One region of the Vibrio sp. 1402 genome, then DNA from elsewhere that is predicted to be linked to it. Evidence: predicted binding sites of a transcription regulator. Region 1 holds the regulator's gene; the other holds the start of a gene.
The links. The regulator CRP, encoded in region 1, controls carbon source genes, mostly activating them, when cyclic AMP is high. The targets are predictions, from matches to a motif close to TGTGANNNNNNTCACA.
Positions count from the first base shown of each region.

Region 2: a site for CRP is predicted at 2,780-2,795, ahead of rppH (RNA pyrophosphohydrolase). Genes of this name have one in related genera too.

Region 1 covers NZ_JAWOWE010000020.1:26,948-34,080, reverse strand. The annotation lists gene R7044_RS22385 (hydrolase) at 1-846, shown strand, start outside; gene R7044_RS22380 (YheU family protein) at 880-1,092, shown strand; gene R7044_RS22375 (phosphoribulokinase) at 1,218-2,087, shown strand; gene crp (cAMP-activated global transcriptional regulator CRP) at 2,328-2,960, shown strand; gene R7044_RS22365 (DUF1338 domain-containing protein) at 3,097-3,888, opposite strand; gene astD (succinylglutamate-semialdehyde dehydrogenase) at 4,137-5,594, opposite strand; gene astA (arginine N-succinyltransferase) at 5,623-6,642, opposite strand; gene R7044_RS22350 (aspartate aminotransferase family protein) at 6,752-7,133, opposite strand, start outside.
Region 2 covers NZ_JAWOWE010000003.1:495,982-503,114, reverse strand. The annotation lists gene ptsP (phosphoenolpyruvate--protein phosphotransferase) at 1-2,102, opposite strand, end outside; gene rppH (RNA pyrophosphohydrolase) at 2,105-2,626, opposite strand; gene mutH (DNA mismatch repair endonuclease MutH) at 3,246-3,926, shown strand; gene R7044_RS08640 (DUF6482 family protein) at 3,942-4,253, opposite strand; gene R7044_RS08635 (NADP(H)-dependent aldo-keto reductase) at 4,408-5,442, shown strand; gene R7044_RS08630 (hypothetical protein) at 5,574-5,825, opposite strand; gene vpsR (cyclic-di-GMP-binding transcriptional regulator VpsR) at 6,353-7,133, opposite strand, start outside.

The DNA.
Region 1 (7,133 bases):
GAGCCTGCACAAAAAAAGCCGATTTTTGTTTTATTTCATGGATTAGAGGGGTGCTTCTATAGCCCTTATGCCAATGGGTTAATGAATGCATTTGCTCAATCTGGATGGCTGTCGGTGATGATGCATTTTCGTGGCTGCAGCGGTAAACCAAACAAAAAAGCACGAGCTTACCACTCGGGTGAAGTGACGGATGCTCGTTACTTCCTAGAGCACCTTGAACAACGTTTTCCTGATAATCCCAAAGTTGCAGTTGGTATTTCTCTTGGCGGTAACATGTTGGCGAATTATTTAGCCCAATATAAAGATCACCCTATTTTGAATGCAGCGACTATTATCTCAGCGCCTTTAGACCTAGCGGCGTGTGCAAACCGTATAGAACAAGGCTTTTCAAAAGTGTATCGCCGTTATCTGCTTTCTTCACTGAAACGTAACGCGTTACAAAAGCATCATCTACTACATGGCGAGCTTGCGCTGTCCTACAACTCAATAAAACGTGTCACACGATTGTATGAATTCGATGATTTGATTACCGCACCATTGCATGGCTTCAAAGACGCACAAGATTATTACGACCAATGCTCTGGCTTAAGTAAACTACAGCAAATCACGCTACCCACACTGATCATCCATGCCAAAGACGATCCGTTCATGACCGACGATGTGATCCCGAAGTTTGTTCTGCCAGATAACATTGATTACCGTCTCTTTGAACACGGTGGCCATGTTGGCTTCCTAACAGGAACGGCGTTAAAACCTAAGTTTTGGTTGGAGGAAGCGCTGCCCGCGTATTACGAAAGTATCGCCGCAGATTACCTTTCTGCTGTATCCAAGCAACGAACGCAGTAAACTAGCCGCTCATCATAAAAGTTAGAGGTATTTATGATCATTCCATGGCAAGACATTGCGCCGGAAACATTGGAAAACTTAATTCGTGAATTCGTCTTACGCGAAGGAACGGATTACGGAACCGTCGAGGTTTCTTTGCAAGACAAAATTGATCAAGTTAAAGCTCAATTGGAAAAAGGTGAAGCGGTTATCGTGTTCTCTGAGCTACACGAAACCGTCGATATTCAACATAAAACAAAATTTTAGACCCTTCACATTTTACCGTATCCCACTCGATGACAAGGTATTGTTACGTGCTATAGTGGGATATCGACCGTGCAGTAGTAACTCTACTGCACATTACAGGTAAGTAATTTTCGACAAGGTTTGTCATGTCAGCTAAACACCCAATTATTGCGGTTACTGGTTCGTCCGGTGCCGGCACGACCACTACATCTGAAGCCTTCCGTAAAATGTTCAATATGATGAACGTTAAACCCGCATGGGTTGAAGGCGATAGCTTCCATCGCTTTACTCGCCCAGAAATGGACATCGAAATTCGCAAAGCCCGCGAGCAAGGTCGACACATTAGCTACTTTGGCCCACAAGCTAATGACTTCCCGGGATTAGAAGAGTTTTTCCGTAAGTTCGGGCATGACGGCACTGGCAGCGTGCGCCGTTATCTGCACACGTTTGACGAAGCGGTTCCCTACAATCAAATGCCAGGCACGTTTACACCGTGGCAAGACTTACCCGAAAACAGCGACGTGCTGTTTTATGAAGGGTTACATGGTGGCGTGGTCGATGGCGATGTTAATGTTGCTCAACATGTGGATTTCTTAATCGGCATGGTGCCGATTGTGAACTTAGAGTGGATACAAAAATTCGTACGTGACACTCGCGATCGCGGCCATTCGCGTGAAGCGGTAATGGACTCAATCGTGCGATCCATGGACGATTACCTCAACTATATCACTCCGCAGTTTTCTCGTACTCACATCAACTTCCAGCGCGTACCGACCGTTGATACTTCCAACCCACTTAATGCAAAAGGCATCCCTAGTTTGGATGAGAGTTTTGTGGTGATTCGCCTACGCGGTATCAAGAATGTCGACTTCCCATATCTGCTGGCCATGATTGATGGCTCATTCATGTCACGCCACAACACGATTGTCGTACCCGGCGGTAAGATGAGCTTTGCAATGGAGCTCATAGTTCGGCCTATCCTACAACAGCTCATCGAAACAGGGAAAATTGGCTAAAAACCTGCCTGCGAAGATGTTTACTTTTCATACCGTGATCATGTGCACAGTTTTGCTTACAAAATCTCAATCATGGCACGATTAAAATCAAGAAATCGTTTTCGAAAAAGGATACTATTTCTTACCGAAACACAAGAGAGCTTGCAGCATATAAAAAGTGCTCTTATTCTAGTAGGCCTAATTCAGGCTTAGCTAAAATATGGATAGCGCAAGCGTACCCTGCAGAGGAAGTGAGATATTATGGTTCTAGGTAAACCTCAAACCGACCCAACATTAGAGTGGTTTCTTTCACACTGTCATATTCATAAGTACCCTTCAAAGAGCACGCTAATTCACGCGGGCGAAAAGGCAGAAACTTTGTACTACATCGTTAAAGGTTCTGTTGCGGTTCTTATCAAAGACGAAGAAGGTAAGGAGATGATCCTTTCTTACCTAAACCAAGGAGACTTTATTGGTGAACTTGGTCTATTCGAGGAAGACCAAGAGCGCACAGCTTGGGTTCGTGCTAAATCTCCTTGTGAAGTTGCTGAAATTTCTTTCAAGAAGTTCCGTCAGCTTATCCAAGTAAACCCAGACATCCTAATGCGTCTTTCTGCGCAGATGGCTCGTCGTCTTCAAGTAACTAGCCAAAAAGTGGGTGACCTGGCGTTCCTAGACGTAACTGGTCGTATCGCTCAGACGCTTCTGAACCTTGCAAAACAACCAGACGCAATGACTCACCCAGACGGCATGCAAATCAAGATCACTCGTCAAGAAATCGGTCAAATTGTTGGCTGTTCTCGTGAGACAGTAGGTCGTATCTTGAAGATGCTAGAAGAGCAGAACCTAATCTCTGCTCACGGTAAAACCATCGTGGTTTACGGTACTCGTTAATCTCGAACTAGAGTGACACGAACAAAATTATAAAAGCCACCAATGGCAACATTGGTGGCTTTTTATTTACTCATGACCAAATGAGATAGGGTGCAGCGAACACTAATGAGTAAGCTTAACAGGTTAACCCTAAAACTTAGCCATTCGTACTTTCAAAGATTTTGTCAGCTGAAGCGGCCACGAAACCTGGGTACAAATCACCATTTTCCATCGGATAGCGCTTAGCAAATTCATAAAACCCGCCAGGGATAATTTCAGTGCCTTCGCTAAAACGAACCGCTACTTTATCTGCCATGGTCGATGACTGCTCTAGCAACACCTCAGGAGTGCCCTTCACTTCACCACCATTTTCATTAATGGTAAACCCAGCGGTACGCAGATGATCGTTTACCTGCTTCACTTCTTCATATTCATTGAGCTGGTTAACGCTCACCGTGAAGTGGTTTGCTCCGTAACCATGCGCCGCAAGCCAAGATGCGTACTCACTTTCTTTAGCCAACGTTTGGTAATCAGCAAAGCTTAAATCCCACAAGCGCCCACCATGTAAGAATGCGCTATCTTTCAGCTTGTCAGCATCGATTTGTGCCACCAAATTTTTCACAATCTCTTGTAGCTCAGGCGAGCACTCTTCAACTTTTAGCTCACTAATAAATACTTTAGGTTGCTTCGGATCTGGGTGCTCATAGTGCTTAGCAACCAGCTTTTTGCTTTCGAAAATGTAATCACCACACGCCTTGTAACCAATAGCTACAAATGGCTTAGCTAGAGTTTCAATACCAAGAGGCGCGATATTGAAGGTACGTAAAGCTATATGATCATTAATCAGAGGCTCATCTTCTTGAAGCAGCTGATGCACTTTAGCAGCCGAAGGGCAAAGACGTTGAATGTAATCTTGCCATAGCGATTCAAATAACACATCGGGCGTCATAACGACTCCTTGTTACGAGATGTAGAGTTTAAAGGTAAGCGGAAGTTGGCTGCTCGTTCACAACAAAAGTTGTCCAGAATAATGAACGAGCAACCATCAACCTGTGACGGTAAATGCCAGTCAGTCAACACGCTTTTCCGAGTCTTTGCTCACTTTTCGTGTTCTGCCAACGATCACTACAACCCATACCTAAATGATGCGCCGGCAAGGTGAGCCGCAATGCATAGTTGCGACTCTATTATTAAAACTTATAGCGCTACACCTGGACTCAATGTTGCAGGCAAGACAGTCTCTTGACCTTCCATTGATGCCATTGGGTACGCACAGTAATCTGCTGCGTAGTAAGCGCTTGGGCGCAAGTTACCCGACGCCCCCGGACCACCAAATGGCGCATCACCGCTTGCACCAGTGAGCTGGCGGTTACGGTTCACGATACCTGCACGAATGTGGTCAACGAAGTATTCCCATTCTTGGTCGTCGGTTGAGACCAAACCAGCAGATAAGCCAAAGCGCGTATCGTTTGCTAGCGCCACGGCTTTGTCTAACCCTTCGTAACGCACCACTTGCAGAAGTGGGCCGAAGTATTCTTCATCTGGTAACTCAGCAATGTTCGTTACATCAATGATGCCAGGAGAAACAAATGCCGCCTCTCCTGCTTTCGCTTCAATTAAGCTTTCACCGCCAAGAGACTGTAGGTTAGCTTGTGCATCAAGAATAAACTTGGCTGCCGCGACCGAAATTTGCGGTCCCATAAATGGCGCAGGTTCTGCAAATGGTTGGTCTACGCGAATATTGCGTGTCGCTTCAACGAGCTTGGTGATAAGCGCATCGCCTTTTTCACCCAATGGCACATACAAACGACGAGCACACGTACAACGCTGCCCAGCACTGATAAACGCTGACTGGATGATGGTATAAACCGTGGCATCCAAATCACCATATTTATCAGAGATCACCATCGGGTTATTACCACCCATTTCTAGTGCGAGCATCTTGCCCGGTTGACCCGCAAATTGACGGTGTAATACATGCCCCGTATTCGCGCTACCCGTAAACAGTACGCCATCAATGCCTTTTGCGTCAGCGAGGGCAATACCAGTTTCTTTCGCGCCTTGAACAAGGTTAATCACGCCTTTCGGCAGACCGGCTTCTTCCCATAGCTTCATCGCCAATTCACCCGTCCATGGCGTTTGCTCAGACGGTTTGAAGACTACCGTGTTACCAGCCAGTAGCGCAGGCACAATGTGACCATTTGGTAGGTGGCCTGGGAAGTTGTAAGGACCAAACACCGCCATCACGCCCAATGGGCGGTGGCGCAATACGATTTGGTTGCCTGCTGCTTCACGGCTCGCCTCACCAGTGCGGTCATGATAAGCGCGAATCGAAATGGCAATTTTACCTGCCATGGCTGCTGCTTCAGTGCGCGTTTCCCAAATCGGCTTACCGGTTTCTTTGGCAATCACTTCGGCGATTTTTTCGCTGTTCTCTTTTACTTTCTCCGCAAAAGCCAACACGATTGCCTCACGCTCTGAAAATGGACGCTTTTTCCAGTTAATAAACGCTTCACGCGCTGCAGATACCGCCTGGTTCACCTGCTCTGCCGTTGCACCTTTGCCTTGCCAGATCACTTCTTGGTTGTACGGCGACAGAGACGTAAATGCTTCACCCTGACCTTGTACCCATTCACCTGCAATCCAATGTGTCATTGTTTCTATCCTTAAATTCTGTCGTCTGTTACTGCGGAAGAAGGCGAACGAAATCCCCTTCTTCAACCGAAAGTGCATCCGCAACGTCTGGTGCAATCATCACGCTTTGTGTTTCTGCGTCATACGCCGCTTTAGTGACTGTCGCACGGAAGTTCTCGAAAGATGAATTACACATCAAGAAGTCTTGTGTGCTGGAATGTTCAGAGATTTTGACTTGCGCACGGAATGAATGACGTACCGACTCAATATTACGCAGATCACACTCAACCGTTGGGCCACCATCGAAGATGTCGACGTAGCCTCGGTTGGTAAAACCTTCACGCTCAAGCAGCTTCAGCGCTGGACGCGTGTTGTCATGTACTTGACCAATCACGGCTTGCGCTTCTGGGCTGAGCAGGTTGATGTAAATAGGCAGTTTCGGCATCAAGTCGGCGATAAAGCCTTTCTTGCCGATACCTGTCAGGTAATCTGCAAGCGTGAAATCGATAGAGAAGAAATGCTCTTGAAGCCATTGCCAGAATGGTGAATTACCCTCGTCGTCTGAAACGCCACGCATCTCCGCAAAGATCGTTTCAGAGAAGCGCTCTGGGTGCTCTGCCATCATTAGGAAACGACACTTCGACATTAGACGACCATTCAGACCTTGGCGGAATTTCTCACGCAAGAACAAGGTACAAATTTCGCTGTTACCCGTGTAGTTATTACCAAAAGTAAGCAGTTTAACGACGTTGTTAACGCCAAGCTTTGGCGACGAGTGCACGACTTTACTAATGTGATATGAGTAAAATGGGACATCCCAGCCGATAGATGCTTCGATTCCGGTGGTACCCGCAACCTCACCCGTTTCAGAGTCAAAGCCAACCATCAGGTAGCCTTCATCGCCTGGTTCTGCCACATCTGGCTTACCAAAGCTGTACTCTGAATGTTTGATTCGATTAGTTAACAGTTCTTCGTTAACCGGTAGAGATGTAAATCCGTGACCAGACTCCACCGCACAAGTGTGCAGTGCGTCGTAATCCGACATCGCGATAGGGCGAACTACTAGCATCAATACTCCCTCCAGATGCAAGAAGATCCTAACTATATTGTAGGAACAATTCCCCCATCAGAGATCCTTGACGGGGGTGTCTGCGTTGACGTTTAAACTGATATCGCGCTTAAACTAAAGTCGCGATCGCTTTATCCAGTTTCGCCAAGCCTTCTTCAATTTCTTGTTGTGTGATAACGAGTGATGGTGTGAAACGTACGACATTGGCACCCGCAACCAATACCATGAGACCTTGTTTACCTGCAGCAACCAGCACGTCACGCGCACGGCCTTGCCATTCTTCATTTAGTGCAGCGCCAAGTAATAGGCCTTGACCGCGCACTTCTGAGAAGATGTTGTACTTCGCGTTGATCTTCTCTAGACCTTCACGGAACATTGCTTCGCGTTCTAGCACACCAGCCAACACCTCTGGCTTGGTAACTTCATTTACAACCGCTTCTGCAACCGCACACGCTAGTGGGTTACCGCCATATGTAGAACCGTGAGTGCCC
Region 2 (7,133 bases), on a different contig from region 1:
AAATATTTCACCTTAGCCACGTTGGAGGTGTTCATACTCAAACTGGTATACCCTAACCCAAGTAAGAGAAGAGCGCCAAATGGATCACCCGCTAGCTCACCACAAATACACACGGGCACCTGATATTTATCACACACCTCATGGATTTGCTTAAGCGCTAACAGTACCGCAGGATGCATAGATTCATAGACATCCGCTACGCGCGAATTGTTCCTATCTACCGCTAATAAATACTGAGTTAAATCGTTTGTCCCGACAGAAACAAAATCAACACGGTGAGCAATCGTTGGCAACAGATACACCATCGATGGTACTTCAATCATGACCCCAATTTGTGGGAATTGAATTCTATCATCAAGCAAAACGGCTTCGCTGTGAGCTTGATTAATCAAGCTAATGGCATCGTCTAGCTCTTTTACCCCTGACACCATTGGCAATAAGATACTTAAGTTTCCGCTTTCTGCACTCGCTCTTAACATTGCACGCAGCTGGATCAAGAAAATGTCTGGATGATCCAATGTAAAACGAATGCCACGCCAGCCTAGAAACGGATTATCTTCTTCGATGGGCAAATACGGCAAAGGTTTGTCACCACCAATATCCAAAGTACGCATCACTACTCGTTGATTCGGATAGCTGTTAAGTATTGCTTGGTATTGATGATACTGCTCATCTTCAGAAGGAAAGTGATGCTGAAGTAAAAATGCAATCTCAGTTCGGTACAACCCAACACCATCAACACCTGTGTTGATGGCAATATTACTGTCTGCACTGAGTCCCGCATTCAGCATAATTTCGATATGGTGATTATCTTGCGTAACCGCAGGGAGTGCGAGGTCCTTGTTTACCATGGCAAACAATTCAGACTCTTCGCTTACTAAGCTGCGATACTCTCGCAACAACTGGCGGTTTGGCTCTAAGAAGATCTCACCCGTATAGCCGTCGACTATCCCGAGTTTGCCATTAACCACATCCGGATTAATGTTGGCGCCCATGACTGCAGGGACCCCAAGAGCTCGAGATAAAATGGCAGCGTGAGAGTTAGCGCCTCCCTCTAATGATACGACAGCTAACAAAAACTCTTTAGGTACAGAAGCGAGCAAGGTGGCAGTGAGTTCATTCGCCACCAAAATAATGGGACGATCAATTGCAGAATTTTCTTGCTCGCTGTTGTGTAGAAAATAGAGCAGCCTTTGCCCTAACTCTCGGATATCTTGCGCTCTTTCACGCATGTATACATCCGACATTCTGGCAAATCGATTCGAGTATGACTCTACAACTTGGCGTAACGCCCAGTCTGCCCTATCTCCTTTTTCAATCTGCTTCTTCAAATCACCGCGAAGCATCGGATCATTCAGTAAGTGAGTAAACAGATCGAAGATCGCCAGCGCATCTTTGTTGATTTCACTGTCCAGCTTTTTCCGCATACGGCGAAAGTCATTTAACGCTCGCTCTATGGCCACCAGTAGTGTCTCGTGCTCGCGTTCCTTATCTAACGTGGACGAAGGGAAAACATCCGATAAACTCGGCTGGGTATTGTCGAACCAAAACTCTCCAATCGCGACACCAGTAGACGCAGGCAAACCTTTTAATACCGTGGGTTTAGATGCTAACTGCCAATGCCCAAGATTCTGCGCATGTGCAATGAGCACCGCTAACTGAGCGGATAAGGTAACAAGAAACGATTCTTCCATTTCACTAAACAAGCGCGGCGTTTTTTGTTGGATCACCAACACACCTAAAACTTGTTTACGATGAATGATTGGAGTAGCTAAAAAAGAGTGGTAAATCTGTTCGCCGAGTTGAGGAAAGAATTTGAACTCGGGGTGTTTTGAGGCTTCGGCAAGGTTAAGGGGTTCAGCGCTTCGTTTTACCAACCCAACCAAGCCTTCATTGAAGTTGATATGAATACTATCACCTTCAAAAATAAGGCCTTGAGTTGCCATTAACTCAAGGCGCTGCATTTCTTCATTAGCAAGATAGATAGTACAGCACTCAGTACTAAGGGCAGCACAAGTCTCTTTCACCAATATATCGAGTGCCAGATGCACATCATCGACCCTGGAGACTTTCTCAACTATTTCCCTTAGCTGACTGAGCATGATTATCCTCTACGTTGCTTTTTTCTTTTCCCTTTCGCTTTTCTCTCTCGAAAAGGCATGGCTAAGGATGCAAATTCTTTCATCGCTCGTCGATAAACATCTCGCTTGAAAGAAACAACTTGCCTAACTGGATACCAGTAACTTACCCAGCGCCAACCATCAAATTCAGGGGATTTTCCGCGTTGCATATTAATGCGAGACTCATCGCATTCTAATCTCAGCAGAAACCATTTCTGTTTTTGGCCGATACAAACAGGCTTGGAGTCCCAACGCACCAATCGCTTTGGTAGCTTATATCTTAACCAATGACGACTTGTTGCAATGATCTTAACGTCTTTTTTCGTTAAACCGACTTCTTCATATAACTCCCTGAACATGGCTTGTTCAGGGGTTTCACCTTCGTCAATCCCACCTTGTGGAAATTGCCATGAGTGTTGCCCGTATCGTTTAGCCCAGAAGACCTGACCATGGTTATTACATATCACAATACCAACATTAAGTCGGTAACCATCGCCATCTATCACTGGCTAACCTCTATGAATAAATTTTTTATTACCGTGATTTTTCCACATATCCCCATTACTAGCAAACTTACTGATGTGATATGAGCAAGATTTATTACCTTTTCAGCATTTTTGGATATCTTTTAATCAAACCATACCTTATCAACACAAGAGTGAGACATTGCCCACATTTATTCACCTTTTCTGTGAATAACTTTGTGAAGAATTCAATTCAAATGAGTAATTCAGTTCAATCCCATCAAATGAAAAACAAATGAATAAACAAAAAAACAAACATAAAACATTGATAAAAAAGTATTTATTTTTAAAAATAACGATAATTCGATCTTCAATTTCTTGATGATCTTTTCACCAAACTCAGATCGGTCAAAGATCCACCAACAGGCTATTTATCCACACTTACCTGCTATTCGTTTAGATGATTACAACAAAATCAACCCCAAAAATGCATTTTAACCCCTGTTTATTCATACAGACCCCGTCAGGATCTTATCAATACCTCCTCCACCTGTGGATAAGTTATGAATTGATCGTTCTTACACCGCCTCGGTGAAATCTTAAACAGTAGATTTGGTCGGAGTTTGATAAACTATATTTTTTGTAATACCACCTTGTAACTATGAAACCAGAACCACAAACAGAAGCAGAGCTATTGGAACGAGCGCATGATATGGCAGGACTCAGTTTTGCTGAGTTGGCCGCCGAGGCGAATATGATTGTTCCTGAAAACTTAAAACGTGATAAAGGTTGGGTGGGTCAATTACTCGAATGGCACTTGGGCGCTCCAGCTGGCAGTAAACCTCAACAAGATTTCGCAAAACTAGGGATCGAGTTGAAAAGTATTCCGATCAGTTATTCTGGCAAACCTTTAGAAACAACCTTTGTTTCTGTGGCTCCCCTCACTGGTGTTCATGGTCTTACATGGGAAACAAGTCATGTTCGAAACAAGCTATCTCGCGTGCTTTGGGTACCCGTAGAAGGAGAACGAGAAATCCCACTCGCTGAAAGACGTGTGGGCAGTCCACTCATTTGGTCACCAGATGAAGAAGAAGAACGGATTTTGCGAAATGACTGGGAAGAGTTAATGGAGATGATCGTCTTGGGAAGATTTGATCAAATTTCCGCCAGACACGGAGAAGCGCTGCATCTTCGCCCTAAAGCCGCAAATGCAAAAGCGCTCACCGAAGCATACAACTCAAATGGTAAGCCGATGAAAACTCTGCCCCGAGGCTTTTACCTTAGAACACAGTTTACTGAACAGATCTTACTCAAGCACTACATTAACACTCAACCAGAATAAAACCATATCAGCTATTTAGTGCGTCACGAGCGATAACTCAATATCGCAGTATGAGGCTGCCTCTTCAGTGCCACATTCGTCATACGCATTGCGCAGCCTTAAATACGCTTTATCGACCCCTAGCCTCAATAGTTCTTCTTTTACTAAGTCTAGAGAGCCAAAATGTATCGGGTCTTCACCGTCTTTAATCGGCTCAAGTTGATGCTTGTACTCCACAGCTAAAAGATAGTCAGAGACATCAGAACACCCAATCACAAATACTTTGGGAGTTTTATAAGTATCTTTATGTGGACCATGTAGCCACATGTCCAATTGATGCTTCTGCATAACATACCTCCTTCACACGATTATTTAAGTGTAGTTAGGCTAACTGTAGCTTTCGAGTTTGCTCTCCCTTTATACGTAAATCATTTGCGATTGCGGCTAAAAATCCCCTATATTGGAGTCACTTATTTAGTCGGTAACTCTTCAAGGACGTGATATGCAATACACAAAACTACCGCACTCATCACTTGAGATCAGTAAAATCTGCCTCGGCACTATGACGTTTGGCGAGCAAAACACAGAAAAGGACGCCTTTGAACAGCTCGACTTTGCCCTCGATCATGGGGTGAACTTCATCGATACCGCAGAGATGTACCCTGTACCGCCAAGATCGGAAACACAAGGGCTTACCGAGCAATACATCGGTAATTGGTTAGCAAAAAGCGGCAAAAGAGAAAAAGTAGTACTGGCAACAAAAGTGGCAGGCCCTCGCAATGTTCCTCACATTAGAGACAACATGAGCCTTAATCGTCGCCACATCCATACAGCGATTGATGACAGCCTTAATCGTCTACAAACCGATTATGTCGATTTGTACCAACTACATTGGCCGCAGCGTCAAACCAACTGCTTTGGTCAACTCAACTACCCATACCCTGACAAACAAGAAGAAGTCACGTTAATTGAAACGTTGGAAGCGCTTACTGAATTAGTGAATGCAGGTAAAGTGCGCTATATCGGCGTATCCAACGAGACGCCGTGGGGTGTGATGTCGCTACTGCGTTTGGCAGAAAAACACGATTTGCCAAGAATTGTCTCCATTCAAAACCCATATAACTTATTGAACCGCAGCTTCGAAGTTGGCTTGTCTGAAATCAGCCATTACGAAGGCGTTCAGTTACTTGCCTACTCTCCTTTGGCATTTGGCTGCCTGAGTGGTAAATACCTAAACGGGGCAAAACCTGAAGGCGCTCGATGCACTAAGTGGGAGCGTTTTGCGCGCTACTTCACTCCGCAAGGTGTTAAAGCGACCGAAGCTTACGTCAATTTAGCTCAAGAGCATGGTCTAAACCCTGCACAAATGGCGCTCGCGTTTGTCAATCAGCGTCCATTTGTTGCTTCTAACATTATCGGAGCAACAAACCTAGACCAATTAAAAGCCAATATCGACAGTATTGATTTGCAACTTAGCGACGAACTACTTACTGAAATTCAAGCAATAGGTACAACTTACTCGAATCCTTGCCCTTAACAGTACCACCTTCAAACGAAAACAGCTGATCTTCAAGATCAGCTGTTTATCCAATGAAGTCATACTTCATATAAAAAGTTAAGCGTGTTGAATGACTCGTTAGCAACTCAGTCAGCCCAACACGCTAACGATTACGTCATTATTCGCGACGTTAAGACTCGACGAAGGTGACGAACTCGACGTTCAACTTTTACTGCATCCGGAACATTGGCACGTGTAGAACGACCATCGCGATCTAAACCAATATCTCTCAATAGATGAACATTCGTCCATGGAATATCATGAGCAGTTCGACGTATGGTGCGCTGCCATTGCTTTTCTTCGCGTTTAAGGTCTGCTTTCAATAGCAAAGTGGCCAATTGTAGGTAAATAGAGTGACGCATAATATTTTCTCCGATTATCGATGTATTCGACTGGGAAAAATAGTGCGTAAAATGAACAGAAATATTCTGTTGATACTAAGCCGCTACTTTTCCGCAGCCTAGTAATAAATATGATAGGTTACGGATTAATTTTTATCTTGTGAGCCAGTGGTATTGGTATCATCCGATTTAAGGGTTATCGGAGCGATAGGCATACGATCAGCGCAAGCAGTGGTGTTAACAACGTAATGTTTCATCTTGCGCCTCCTAGCTAAAAATTAATCCGTTTATGAAAGGTATAACTCACTGAGTTACGGTTAAATTGTAAGCTTTGATGAATATATATCAAACATTTTTTGCCTTTTTGATTAAAAACAAATCAATACACCTCAATTTAGTTTCATATACTTTTATGTATAACATATTCACCTGAGGAATATATAAATTTGCGGATTTTATAAATCAAACCAAACAAAAAATAAAAAGAGCGGCTCTGTGGCCACTCTTTTATTGTATTTATTCGCCTATTTGACACAGGGAAAGGCCAACTACATGGCTTGTTCGGAAATCAAATTATGTTTATTAAGTAGTCGATACATGGTTGCACGCGAAACTCCTAGCTCTTTCGCCGCATTTGAAACTTGACCAGAATGAGATTCCAAAACAACTAGCAACGCATCACGTTCACTCTTCTCACGGATTGATTTCAAGCTGCGCTTTGAGTCATTACGTTGAGGTAAATCTAAGTGATGCTCTTCAATCATTACGCTGTCGGACATTAATACCGCTCGCTTCACTTGGTTCATCAGCTCACGCACATTTCCAGGCCAGAAATAACGTGTCAGTGCCTTGAATGCATCCTCAGAAAAGCTTTTTGCTTGCGAGTTGTACTCTTTTGAGAACTCTTGTAAGTAGAAACGAGCCAGCAATGCGATGTCACTCGCACGTTCTTTCAAGCTAGGGACATTGATGCGCAAAACGTTGATGTAATGGTAAAGCTCTTCATTGAAGTCACCGTCAATCAAAGCTTTTTCAACATCTGACGAGTTAGCAGCAAGAATACGCACGTTAACCGCTTTTACGCCATCTTTGGTATCAATGGTGCCTTCTTGCAAGAATCTCAGCAGATTCATTTGCTGCTCTTTTGAAATGGTAAGAATGTCGTTAAACAACACGGTGCCGCCATCTGCTTGTTCAAGCAGGCATGCTTCCATATCTTCATCGGCGTTAATACCAAATACTTCAGCTTGGAAACGTTGTTCATTGAGTGCGCGACAGTTAATTGCCATAAACGGTTTATGAGAGCGTGAAGAGACTTTATGGATGGCC